DNA from 2 places in the Candidatus Oleimmundimicrobium sp. genome. Region 1 is predicted to be linked to the other one. Evidence: a T-box and tRNA genes for the amino acid it is inferred to sense, from the RefSeq annotation. Region 1 holds a T-box; the other holds one or more tRNA genes.
The links. The T-box of region 1 lies ahead of pheS (phenylalanine--tRNA ligase subunit alpha). A T-box ahead of a tRNA ligase gene usually reads a tRNA of that ligase, here a tRNA-Phe.
Positions count from the first base shown of each region.

Region 2: it has a tRNA-Phe gene. The T-box ahead of pheS (phenylalanine--tRNA ligase subunit alpha) is inferred to sense a tRNA for this amino acid. The anticodon was not compared.

Region 1 covers NZ_JAUSCH010000012.1:9,759-16,218, forward strand. The annotation lists gene Q7U95_RS01355 (dihydrodipicolinate reductase C-terminal domain-containing protein) at 1-180, shown strand, start outside; gene thrS (threonine--tRNA ligase) at 312-2,231, shown strand; gene infC (translation initiation factor IF-3) at 2,459-2,962, shown strand; gene rpmI (50S ribosomal protein L35) at 2,999-3,196, shown strand; gene rplT (50S ribosomal protein L20) at 3,220-3,579, shown strand; T-box leader at 3,610-3,835, shown strand; gene pheS (phenylalanine--tRNA ligase subunit alpha) at 3,903-4,931, shown strand; gene pheT (phenylalanine--tRNA ligase subunit beta) at 5,173-6,460, shown strand, end outside.
Region 2 covers NZ_JAUSCH010000024.1:18,891-25,350, forward strand. The annotation lists gene purM (phosphoribosylformylglycinamidine cyclo-ligase) at 6-1,046, shown strand; gene purN (phosphoribosylglycinamide formyltransferase) at 1,039-1,677, shown strand; gene purH (bifunctional phosphoribosylaminoimidazolecarboxamide formyltransferase/IMP cyclohydrolase) at 1,665-3,218, shown strand; tRNA gene Q7U95_RS01725 (tRNA-Lys) at 3,540-3,615, shown strand; tRNA gene Q7U95_RS01730 (tRNA-Glu) at 3,676-3,751, shown strand; tRNA gene Q7U95_RS01735 (tRNA-Val) at 3,911-3,985, shown strand; tRNA gene Q7U95_RS01740 (tRNA-Asp) at 4,081-4,159, shown strand; tRNA gene Q7U95_RS01745 (tRNA-Phe) at 4,249-4,324, shown strand; gene Q7U95_RS01750 (metalloregulator ArsR/SmtB family transcription factor) at 4,474-4,797, shown strand; gene Q7U95_RS01755 (thioredoxin family protein) at 4,787-5,020, shown strand; gene Q7U95_RS01760 (permease) at 5,023-5,976, shown strand; gene Q7U95_RS01765 (Fur family transcriptional regulator) at 6,088-6,460, shown strand, end outside.

The DNA.
Region 1 (6,460 bases):
TTTGGTCTTCCAAATCAAACCATTAGATTGATTCACGAATCATTAGACAGGTCTGCCTTCGGTCAAGGCGCAATTTATGCAGCTAATTGGCTGGTCAACAAACCCAAAGGCCTATATAGTATGGAGGAGGTTTTAGCTCTAAGTTTTGCCGGAGGGGAAGATAACATTTCGAAAGCTTAATTTGCTGCTGGAGCATGTATGCAATATACTCGATGAAATTTTTATTATTTTGATTGTTTATGCTGTGATTTCTTCTTTAGCTTTAAAACTACTGTGTTATAATTATTTCATTAATTTTTGGGAGGATTATAGTGGCAAAAGAGATAATAATAACTCTTCCTGATGGTTCAAAAATGGAAGTTGAAAAAGGAATTACACTTCAAGAAATAGCAAAGAAGATTGGTTCTAATCTTGCCAAAGACGCATTGGCGGGTAAAATAAACGGGAAACCGGTTGATTTAAATACTCCTATTTTGGAAGATTCTGCAGTTGAAATAGTTACTTTTTCATCTCCTGAAGGTCCTGATATATATCGTCATAGTACTTCTCATGTTATGGCTCAAGCTGTTAGAGAGCTTTATCCCGAAGCAAAATTTGGAATAGGGCCGGCCATAGAAGACGGATTTTACTATGATTTTGATTTAAAAACTCCTTTTACTCCCGATGATTTGGCAAAGATTGAAAAACAAATGAAAAAAATAATTAAGCGTAATTTGCCATTTACCAGTGAGGAGTTGCCGAAAGAAAAGGCGATAAAGTTTTTTAAATCAATTAACCAAGATTATAAAATTGAACTTATTAATGGGATAGATGGCAATACGGTTAGAATATATCGAAATGGGGATTTCACGGATTTATGCCGGGGGCCACATTTGCCATCAACCGGTAAAATTAAGGCATTTAAGCTATTAAGTGTTGCCGGAGCTTATTGGCGTGGTGATGAAAAAAGGCCGATGCTTCAAAGAATTTACGGGACAGTTTTTAATGACTCCAAAAAACTTGAAGAATATTTGTACAAACAAAAAGAAGCCACAAGAAGAGACCATAGAAAATTGGGCAAAGAGCTTGATTTATTCAGCATACATGATGATTTTGGAGCGGGGCTCGTTCTTTGGCATCCCAAAGGAGCTTTAATAAGAAAAATTATTGAGGATTTTTGGCGTGATGAGCATTTAAAGCGTGGTTACGAGATGGTAATGACTCCTCATATTGCAAAGGTCGGTCTTTGGAAGACCAGTGGACATTGGGATTTTTACCGTGAGAACATGTATTCTCCCATGAAAATTGAAGAACAGGAATATGTAGTCAAACCGATGAATTGTCCGGCTCACATTCTTATTTATAAGTCAAAAACTCGCAGTTACAGGGAGTTGCCACTGCGCTGGGCTGAACTCGGCACGGTTTATCGCTATGAGAGGTCCGGGGTTCTGCACGGTCTTTTGAGGGTAAGGGGATTTACCCAAGACGATGCTCACATTTTTTGTCGGCCGGAACAAATTGAAGATGAAATTTTAAAGATTCTCGATATTATTCTCCATATGTTGCGAACATTTGGGTTTAATGAGTATGAAATCTATGTTTCAACCAGACCGGATAAGTATGTTGGCACTTTGGAGCATTGGGAGCAAGCTACAACCGCGTTAGAAAAGGCGCTTAATAATGCCGGATTAAATTATCAAATAGATCCAGGGGAAGGTGTTTTTTACGGGCCAAAAATAGACATAAAAATCAAGGATGCTCTGGGAAGAGCTTGGCAATGTTCTACCGTGCAAGTTGATTTTAATATTCCCGAGCGTTTCGATATAACATATATGGGCGAAGATAACAGAGAACATCGTCCCATCATGATACATCGGGCTATTTTGGGTTCGATAGAAAGATTTATGGGTTGCTTAATTGAGCATTATGTCGGAGCTTTTCCGACTTGGCTTGCGCCTGTTCAAGTGGTTGTGCTTCCCATTGCCGATCGTCATAATGATTATGCGAACAAGGTGGTTTGCAACCTTTTAAAGTCAGGTATTCGCGCGGAGGTGGATTTAAGGTCAGAATCTGTAAATAAAAAGATTCGCGATAGCCAAGTAGGAAAGGTTCCTCACATGATTATTGTTGGGGATAATGAAATTGACACTCAAACTATCTCGGTACGGGCCAGAAGTGGTGAAGATAAACGAGGGTTGTTGTTAAAGAAATTTTTAGATGATTTATTCCAAGAAATAAATAAGAGACTGTAAAGTTTGGGCTGGACATTCTAACAGTAACACGATATACTTCCAATTTGAAAATGTATAAGGAAAGAAGAAGCCATCCGCTTCTCACCTCACAGCAAGAAAATAGCTTATGGGGTTATTGTAGTTTTAACGGGGTGGCTTATGCTACCCTTATTTAATATGAAGAGGATATAAGGCAAAGAAGTGGGCAAATTTTTAGGAGGTGAATATCAATCGATAAAAAAGCTTGCATAAATGAACGGATTCGAGCCTCGGAAGTAAGATTGATTTCTGAAAAAGGGGAACAACTTGGAATAAAAACAATCAAGGAAGCCCTTACAATAGCGGATGAAAGTAGTTTGGATTTAGTTGAAGTTGCTCCACAAGCTAATCCTCCTGTATGTCGCATTATGGACTACGGGAAGTATAAATATGAGCAAGAGCAAAAAGCAAAAAAGGCTAAAAAGCATCAAACATTTACAGTTATTAAAGAAATAAAGTTCAGGCCGAAGATTGGTCAACACGATTATGAGACCAAAAAAAGACACGTTGAACGATTTTTAAATCAAGGGAACAAGGTTAAGGTTACTATGATGTTCAGGGGTCGGGAAATGACACACACCGATCTTGGTAAAAAAATACTCGAGCAATTGGCTGATGAGCTTCAAGAATTGGGGACAATGGAATTTAGGCCCAAACTGGATGGGCGGAACATGATTATGGTTCTTGCTCCAACAAGCAAACCATCTAAGTAGTTTAGGGTAGTCGTGAAGAAAGGGGTAATGAATTAAATGCCAAAAATGAAAACCCATAAGGGTACGGCAAAAAGATTTAGATTAACCGGCTCCGGGAAAATTGTTCGGCGAAGAAGCAATAAAGGTCATATTTTAGAGAAAAAGTCGCCTAAAAGAAAAAGAAAATTAGGACAAAAAACTTTGGTTGATGTTGCCGATACAAAAAGAATTAAGAAGCTTCTTGTGTCGAAGTAGAGATTTTAAGGAGGTTGCGATAGATGTCGCGAGTAAAAAGAGCTGTTCATGCTAGAAAAAAAAGAAAAAAGATATTAAAACTTGCAAAGGGATATTACGGAGCAAAAAGTCGTACTTTTAAAGCCGCTAAAGAGCAGGTTACACACTCTTTGACTTATGCGTATAGGGATAGGAAGACGAGAAAAAGGAATTTCAGAAAACTCTGGATAACCAGAATAAATGCTGCTGCCAGACAAAATGGCTTGTCGTATAATCGGTTAATGAACGGTTTAAAATTAGCAAATGTTGATATAAACCGCAAAATGCTTTCCGATATGGCTGTAAATGATCCTGAAGCTTTTTCGGCAGTTGCGTCTGTGGCTAAAGAGAAACTTGGCGCTTGATGAATTTTAGTTGTTAAATTTTATATATAGGTAAAGACGGTGAAGGAGAAAGTAAATCGTGGTTACCTTTAAAGAGAAGCAGCATCCTGGGCTGAGAGTGTTGCTAAGGTAAAACGATTGAAGTTCGCTCTTGAGTTGTGATGCCGAATGATTATAATCGGCCTCAACGCAAGCCCTATGTTACAGGGCATGAGAGCCTCGTAAAATTATTACGAGGAATTAAGGTGGTAACGCGGGTTAAATCCTCGTCCTTTTCGGGCGGGGATTTTTGTTTTTTTTGCAGTTTTTTAATATACTATTTTTTATGTTTGGAGGGATAAGGTTTGCCTGTATTAAATGAGTTGGAAAAAATTAAGAAAGAAGGAAAAGACAAGATTTTTATTGCCTCCTCTCTTGAGGAACTTGAATCCTTAAGAGTTTCTTTTTTGGGAAAAAAGGGCAAAATAACAGTTATATTAAAGTCTCTTGGGAACTTATCTTCTAAGGAAAAACCGGTTGTTGGAAAGAAAACTAACGAAGTGCGCCAATTTATAGAAGGTGAGTTAATTAAGAGAAAAAAGAAGTTGGAAAGTAAAGTTTTGGAGCGAAAATTAGAAGAAGAAGTTATAGATATCACTCTTCCAGGTAGATGTTTTCCTGTGGGAAAAAGACATTTAATTACGCAAATAATCGATGAGATAACCGATATCTTTATTGGATTAGGATACAAAGTAGCAGAGGGTCCTGAGGTTGAAACGGAATACTATAATTTCGATGCGTTAAATACACCAGCTGACCATCCCGCAAGATCTTTAATGGATACTTTATATACTCAAAAAGATGGGGTTCTTTTACGTACACACACTTCGCCTGTTCAGGTTAGGGTGATGGAGAAAACACTCCCGCCTGTTTACATAATTGCTCCCGGCAAAGCTTACCGAAGAGATGTACCTGATCCAAGCCATTCTCCAATGTTCCACCAGGTTGAGGGTCTTGCAGTTGATAAAAAAATTACTTTTGGCGACCTAAAAGGCACCTTAGAGGTTTTTGCCAAAAAAATGTTTGGGACAGACAGAGATGTGCGGCTTAGGCCCCACTTTTTTCCTTTTACTGAGCCGAGTGTTGAGGTTGATGTCTCTTGCATGATGTGTGGTGGAAAAGGATGCAGGGTCTGTTCGGGTGTTGGATGGCTTGAGATACTTGGTGCGGGTATGGTCGATCCGAATGTATTAAGCGAAGTTGGTTATGACCCTGAGGAAGTATCCGGTTTTGCTTTTGGCATGGGAGTAGAACGTATTGCCATGCTTAAATACGGAGTAAACGATATTCGTCTGTTTTATGAAAATGATTTAAGATTTTTAGAACAGTTCTAAGTAGCAGATGCCTGCCCGCCTCTGGCGGGGCTTATGGCTGATAGCTGATGGTAAGGGCTGATAGAAAGTTGAGAGGATAAATGGGTAAGGGGTAGAGGGTAACGGGTAAAAAGAATTGGAAATTGGAAATTGAAGATTGAAGATTGGAAATTTTAAAGTTTTAAAACCAAAAGGAAAATAATTTTGCAATTTAATATTTACAATTTCCATTTTACAATTAGCTGCGAAGAGGAGGGTTTAAATGAGGGTTTCACTAAACTGGCTTAAAGATTACGTTGATTTTGACATATCAATTGAAGAGCTTATTGAAAAGCTTAATTTAAGCGGCACGGCCGTTGAATCTGTTCAGTATTTGGGGAAGGGCCTGGAGAATATTGTAGTGGGGCAGATAAAGAAAATTGAGTCGCATCCAAATGCCGACAAGCTGGTTGTGTGTCAGGTTGACGTGGGTGCTGAGGCAGAGCTTACAATTGTCTGCGGCGCTAAAAATATGAAAGAAGGCGATAAGGTACCAGTTGCTTTGGTTGGTGCTGTTTTGCCTAATGGAATGGAGATAAAAAAAGCAAAACTTAGGAGTGTTGAGTCTTACGGCATGATGTGTTCAGCTATAGAATTAAATATAGGCGATGATGCAAGCGGGCTTATGATTTTAGATCCGAAGCTTAAAATTGGAGAAGAACTTAGTAAAACGTTAAACCTCAAAGATGTTATTTTGGAGTTGGAAATAACCCCCAATCGACCTGATTGTCTTGGGACGATTGGCATTGCCAGAGAAGTTACGGCAATTACGGACGGAAAACTCAAAAAACCGGTAATTGAAATTGAAGAATCTGAAAAATTAGCAAACGATTTTGCCGGTGTTGAAATAGTGGACCCTGAGCTTTGTCCTCGATATGTGGCTCGGATTATAAAGGATGTAAAGATTGGCCCCTCTCCTCGGTGGTTTCAACAACGTCTTAAAGCTGTGGGTTTAAGACCAATAAACAACATTGTTGATATTACGAATTATGTAATGTGGGAAACAAGTCAGCCGTTGCATGCCTTTGATTATGAGAAAATAAAGAACGGAAAAATAATTGTCAGGCGTGCTAAAAATAATGAAACCATCTTAACTTTGGATGATGTGGAGAGGCGGCTTGATGATTCCATGCTTGTTATAGCCGACTCATCGGGGCCTATTGCGTTGGCAGGTGTGATGGGGGGAGTGAAGTCGGAGGTATCCGAAAGCACAACCACAATTTTGCTTGAATCAGCTTATTTTAAACCCACAAATATAATGCGAACCTCAAGGGGCTTAGGTTTAATCTCTGAGTCTTCTCTCAGATTTGAAAGGGGAACAGATCCCGGCGGTACGGTTTTTGCTGCTGATAGAGCTGCTCAACTCATGGCAGAGTTTGCAAATGGCAAAGTGTTAAAAGGAATAATCGATGTTTATCCAAAAAAGATAATGCCTAAAACTTTAAAGTTGCGTGTAAATTGCGTCAATGAAATTTTAGGCACGGATTTACCGGCGGGCGAGATGGATAAAA
Region 2 (6,460 bases), on a different contig from region 1:
GGGTTATGGAAAAATCGGAAAAATTTGGTTACAAACAGGCCGGTGTGGATATCGAGGCGGGAGCGAAAGCGGTTGAGCTCATGAAGAAAGAGGTAAAATCCACATTTCGTCCTGAGGTGCTCACTGAAATAGGAGGCTTCGGTGGGCTTTTTAGTTTTGATAAAGACAAATATAAAGAGCCTGTTTTAGTTTCCGGGACAGACGGGGTGGGAACCAAATTAAAGATTGCTCAAATAATGGATAAGCATGATACCGTTGGTATAGATTTGGTTGCTATGTGTGTTGACGATATTGTTGTATCGGGGGCGGAGCCACTTTTCTTTTTAGATTATATTGCCATAGGCAAACTTATTCCGGAGAAGGTTGCTCGGATTGTTGCTGGAGTAGCTTCTGGTTGTAGGATGGCTGGTTGTGCTCTTTTAGGAGGGGAAACAGCCGAGCATCCCGGAGTTATGCCTCCCAATGATTACGATTTGGCTGGTTTTTGTGTAGGGGTTGTTGAAAAAAGCAAAATTATTGATGGTTCTAAAATCAAAGAAGGGGATATAATTCTTGGCCTTGCTTCGTCCGGGCTTCACAGTAATGGATATTCGTTAGTCAGAAAGCTCTTTCTCGAAAAAGGAAATTATTCGTTAGAAGAAAGTGTTCCCGGGCTCGATTGTGCTTTGGGAGAAGAACTTCTTAAGCCAACTAAAATCTATGCCTCTTCAATTTTAAAAATTACTAAGTTGTTTAGTATTAAAGGTATAGCTCATATCACCGGTGGTGGAATTACCGAAAATATTCCCAGAGTTTTACCCGAAGGTTGTGACGCGAAAATTGACTTATCTTCTTGGAGCATCCCCCCTATATTTAAGCTTATACAAAAAGAGGCGGACATTGATAAGGAAGAAATGTTTAAGACTTTTAATATGGGGATAGGTATGGCGGTGACAGTCTCTCCTAAAGAAGTGGATTCGGTGGAAGAGTTGTTGAGCAAAGAAGGAGAGAGAGTTTTTAAAATAGGCGAAGTTGTTTTGGGTAGAAGGGAAGTGGCCTATGTCTAAAAGAATCAGGTTGGGCATTTTGGCCTCGGGCAGTGGGACCAATCTTCAAGCAATTATCGATGCGTGTGAATCAGGGGATATCCTCGCGGACGTGGTTGTGGTTATAAGCAATGTTTCTGATGCTTATGCTTTGGAGCGTGCGCGGAAACATAATATAAAAACGGTTTTTATTGATAAAAAAAACTTTAAATCAAGACAGGATTATGATAAAGAGCTTGTATTTATTTTAAAGGAAAATCAAGTTGATTTAGTGGTTTTGGCAGGGTATATGCTGTTAGTGGGACCGGAATTTGTGCGGGCCTTCAGGGGAAGGATAATGAATATTCATCCAGCGTTGCTTCCTTCTTTTCCCGGCACGCACAGTGTTAAGGATGCACTTGATTACGGCGTTAAAGTGTCTGGGGTAACAGTGCATTTTGTTGATGAAGGCCTGGATACGGGGCCTATAATATTACAAGAAGCTGTTCCTGTTATGGAGAATGATACAGTTGAAACTCTTCACAATCGGATTCATCAAGCTGAGTATAAGATTTATCCTGCGTCTATTAAACTTTTTGCTGAAGGGAGACTTAAGATAGAAGGAAGAAAAGTGAGAATATTAGAGAAAGGGGAGAATCGATGGAGGAGATAAAAGTAAAGCGCGTACTGGTAAGTGTCTCTAATAAAGAGGGCATAGTGGATTTTGTGAAAGGTTTAAAGAGTTTTGGCGCTGAAATTATTTCAACTGGTGGCACGGCAAAGGTTTTAAGAAATGCCGGGGTAGAGGTTATGGGAATTTCCGAGGTGACAAAGTTTCCGGAAATGTTAGACGGCCGTGTAAAAACGCTCCACCCTGCTATTCACGCCGGCCTTTTGGCGATAAGAGATAAAAAGGAGCACATGGAGCAGATAGAAAAAGAGGGGATAAGCCCCATTGATATGGTGGTAGTAAATCTCTATCCATTTGCTGAAACAATAGCAAAAAAAGGAGTAACCATGGCTGAGGCCGTTGAGCAGATTGATATAGGTGGGCCCTCAATGTTGCGCTCGGCGGCAAAGAATTTTGAGGGTGTTGCGGTTGTGGCTAACCCGGAAAGATATGATGAAATTATTTCGGAGATGAAAAAAAATAATGGATGTACATCGAGGAAAACAAGATTGGAATTGGCAAAAGAAGTTTTTAGATTGACAGCAGAATATGACACAATAATTAGTCAATATCTTTGTGATAAAGAAGATTTTCCATCTTTATTGAATTTAAAGTTTGAAAAAATTCAAGATTTACGCTATGGAGAGAATCCTCACCAAAGAGCGGCTTATTATCGTGAGCTTAACCCCCCAAAACATTCTTTGGTTTTTGCGAATAAACTTCATGGAAAAGACCTTTCATTTAATAATATTATTGATCTTGACGCGGCTTGGTCGCTCTGCTGTGAATTTACTGTACCGGCGGCGGTTGTTGTTAAACACACCAATCCTTGCGGGGTGGCTCTTGCGGACGATATTGCTACTGCTTACGAAAAAGCCCATGCTGTTGACTCGGTTTCTGCTTTTGGCAGTGTGGTAGCTTTAAATAGAGTAGTTGATGTATCAGTAGCGGAAAAGATTGCATCCACTTTTGTTGAAGCGGTAATCGCCCCGGCTTTTTTAGAGGAAGCGTTGGAGATACTTACGAAGAAGAAAAATATCCGCCTAATGCATATGGGAGAAGAAAGAGAAAAACTTACTCCCGCAATGGACATTAAACGTGTGGATGGCGGTATTCTGCTCCAGGATATGGACACGGGGCACGATGATAGAAAGGATATGAAAGTTGTAACCGAAACCAAACCAACAGAGAAAGAGTGGGAAGACCTTTTATTTGCCTGGAGGGTTGCTAAGCACATAAAATCTAATGCAATTTTGATAGCTAAAGACTTAAAAGCTGTTGGGGTGGGCGCCGGTCAAATGAGCAGAGTGGACTCTTCGGAACTGGCTATAAAGAAAGCGGGAGGGGTCAAGGCCTGCAAGGATGCAGTGGTTGCGTCGGATGCTTTCTTTCCTTTTAGAGACTCTATAGATGCTCTGGCCAAAGTTGGAATTAAAGCAATTATTCAGCCGGGTGGCTCAATGCGTGACGAAGAGGTTGTTGCTGCTGCCAATGAGCATGGTATTGCGATGATCTTTACAGGCAAAAGACATTTCCGTCATTAATTTTTAGCAAGTTATCTTCAACTGCAAAAATTTCTTGACAGCATAAGTTAAGGTTGATACCCTGTTCTCTGCTGTGTAAAATAAAAGCAGTAGGTAATAGGTAGTTTATGGTTGGTGTTTTTTTATTTTAGTAGCAATTGCTTTTAACTATTGGCTGTAATTTTTTAGATTTTGACTAATGATTAATAACTAACAACTAGATGGGCCATTAGCTCAGTTGGCCCCTTGGCCTGGTAAGGCCTCCGGGGTCCCGTAGGTCAAAGACCGAGGGATAGAGCACTTCATTTACGGTAGTGTTAAAGTTGTCGGGTAGTTGAATTTGGGCCGTTAGCTCAGTTGGTAGAGCACCGGACTTTTAATCCGGGTGTCGAAGGTTCGAGTCCTTCACGGCTCACCATTTTTAGTGATATGGAATTAAGTAACCATATTGCTATGTTAGTAGCTAAGTATCGAGCATGCCCCCATCGTCTAGGGGCCTAGGACACAGCCCTTTCAAGGCTGCGGCGGGGATTCGAATTCCCCTGGGGGCACCAATTTAGGGAATTGAAATGGGTGACGCCAGGCATTCCTCCTGGTGGGGCACCAATTTGAATAGTCGGGTGTACGGAGTCGATAGTAAAATTAAAATAAGGTTTTATAATAATAAAAAAGCTTTCACTCTTGACTTTGAACTAATAAACTATAGATTAATGGGGCGATTGGCTCAGCGGGAGAGCACCTGCCTTACAAGCAGGGGGTCGCAGGTTCAAATCCTGCATCGCCCACCAAAAAGGCAGTTTATGGTTAGTGGTTTATGGTAAAAGAGCATTTAAGAGTTTTTGTTTATGAACTATCAACTATTTTCACTATTAACCAAAGTTTTGGGGGCGTGGTGTAGCCTGGTTTAACACACTGGCCTGTCAAGCCAGAGATCGCGGGTTCAAATCCCGTCGCTCCCGCCACATTAGTTACATAGATACATAGTAACTTGCTAACATAGTTTTTTATAGTTCAATGTCACTATGTTGCTATGTGGCCAGGTATCTTTTACGGCGGGATAGCTCAGTCGGTAGAGCAGAGGACTGAAAATCCTCGTGTCCGCGGTTCGATTCCGCGTCCCGCCACCACCGTTTCTCCAGCTCGGAATATATATTTTTGAATATCTGTCATTGGACACATCGTTCTGAAAATTCCCTTAGAAAAATATTGACAAAAGAGATAAATTTTACTATTATATCAATGTGTGTTGATACAATAGTAATTGATATGAGGTGTTATGGAAGACTTGCAAGTTGGTTGTGGGATTAAAACAAAAAAATTAAAGGAACTGGCGGAGTATTTGAAAATCATTTCCGATGAAAATCGATTGAAAATTTTGTGTTTCCTAAAACACGGAGAACATTGCGTGTGTAAAATTAACGAGGTTCTTAATCTTCCCCAGAATCTCACATCACATCATTTAAAAATCTTACGTGAAGCGGATTTTGTAATTGCCAGGCGTGAAGGTAGATGGATTCATTATCGTTTAAACAATAAAAAAATCCGTTATTTAATGGAGCTTTGTCAAAAGAATATTTTGGGAGGGAAAAGTGGAGATTAAATTATTGGGAACGGGCTGTTTAAACTGTAAAAAACTTGAGGCAAATACCGTCGAGGCGATTACAAAACTTGGAATTGATGCAGAGGTTGAGAAGGTAACCGATATTGTCGAGATAATGAGCTATGGTATTCTTTCGGTCCCCGCGCTTGTGGTTGACGGGGAAGTTAAAGTAAGTGGCCGGATACCTAGCGTTAATGAAATTATGAATCTTTTAAAGGTATAATTATGTGGCAGAATGCAGTTAATTGGTTAATTTATGATTTGTTGGGATTAGATAAAAGCTCACTTTTTGGCGGAGCGGTAAATTTTTTCATCTACGATGTTGTGAAAATTATTTTCTTACTTTTCGTAATCATATTTAGTGTTAATATAATTCGCTCGTTTTTGCCACCCGAAAAAATCAAGGAGATGCTTGCCGGTAAAAATAAGTATGTTGGGAATGTGCTTGCGGCTCTCTTTGGGATAGTGACCCCGTTTTGTTCATGCTCAGCGGTACCCCTTTTTATAGGATTTGTTGAGTCAGGGATACCTCTTGGAGCAACATTTTCTTTTCTTATTGCTTCGCCGGTAATTAACGAGATTGCTCTCGGACTCTTATGGAATTACTTTGGCTTAAAGATTGCCCTTATATACATTGTCTCGGGTTTACTTATCGCCATATTTGGAGGCGTTGTTATCGGTAAGCTTGGTCTCGAGGATTGGGTTGAGGATTTTGTATATCAAATTAAAGTAGGTAAAAGCGTAAGCCGGGCCGCAAAACTTACTTTTAAAAAGCGCTCTAAGGATGCTTGGATTTACACATTTGGATTGGTTAAGAAAATCCTTCCTTATATTGTGCTCGGAGTAGGCGTAGGCGCTTTTATTCACGGTTACGCGCCGGAGGATTTGCTGGTGCGTATTGCGTCAAAATCAAATCCATTCACTGTGCCGGCTGCGGTTTTAATCGGTGTCCCGCTCTACTCAAATGCTGCCGGGACCATTCCGATTGTGGTGGCCCTCATAGAGAAAGGGGTCCCTATGGGCACAGCGCTTGCTTTCATGATGGCGGTAACTGCTTTAAGTCTTCCTGAGATGATAATTTTGCGCAAAGTCTTGAAGAAGCCGTTGCTCGCGACATTTTTTGGCATCGTCACAATCGCCATTATTTTTACCGGTTATCTCTTTAATATGTTGATTTAAACTCCGATATGTTTATAAAACCTAAAAATTTCTTTAACCCTCTTATTTGACACAAGACTCTTTTTCGGGTTAAATAATAATGAGAATCATTATCAATAAAGGAGACAAGAGATGCCAGGTCCGAGATGGAGAGGAAACTTTAAAGAACGTGGTCATAGAATAACCGCTTCAAGGAGTGCTATTTTAGACGTTTTAAGTAAAAAGCGTGGTCATCTAACTGCCGAAGATGTTTTTTTTGAAGTGAGAAAAATACAGAGAGGGATAGGTATTGCAACCGTTTATAGGACATTAGACCTTCTGGTGCAGATGGGTTTGGTTTGTAAGTTCGATTTTGGTGATGGCAGAGCCAGGTATGAGCTTGCCTCTGGCAAAAAAGGGCATCACCACCATCTCATATGTAGAAATTGTGGTCGGATAATTAATTACGATGATTTTTTAACCGAGGAAACCGGCCTTGTTAAAAAAATAGAGAAGGAATTGAGTC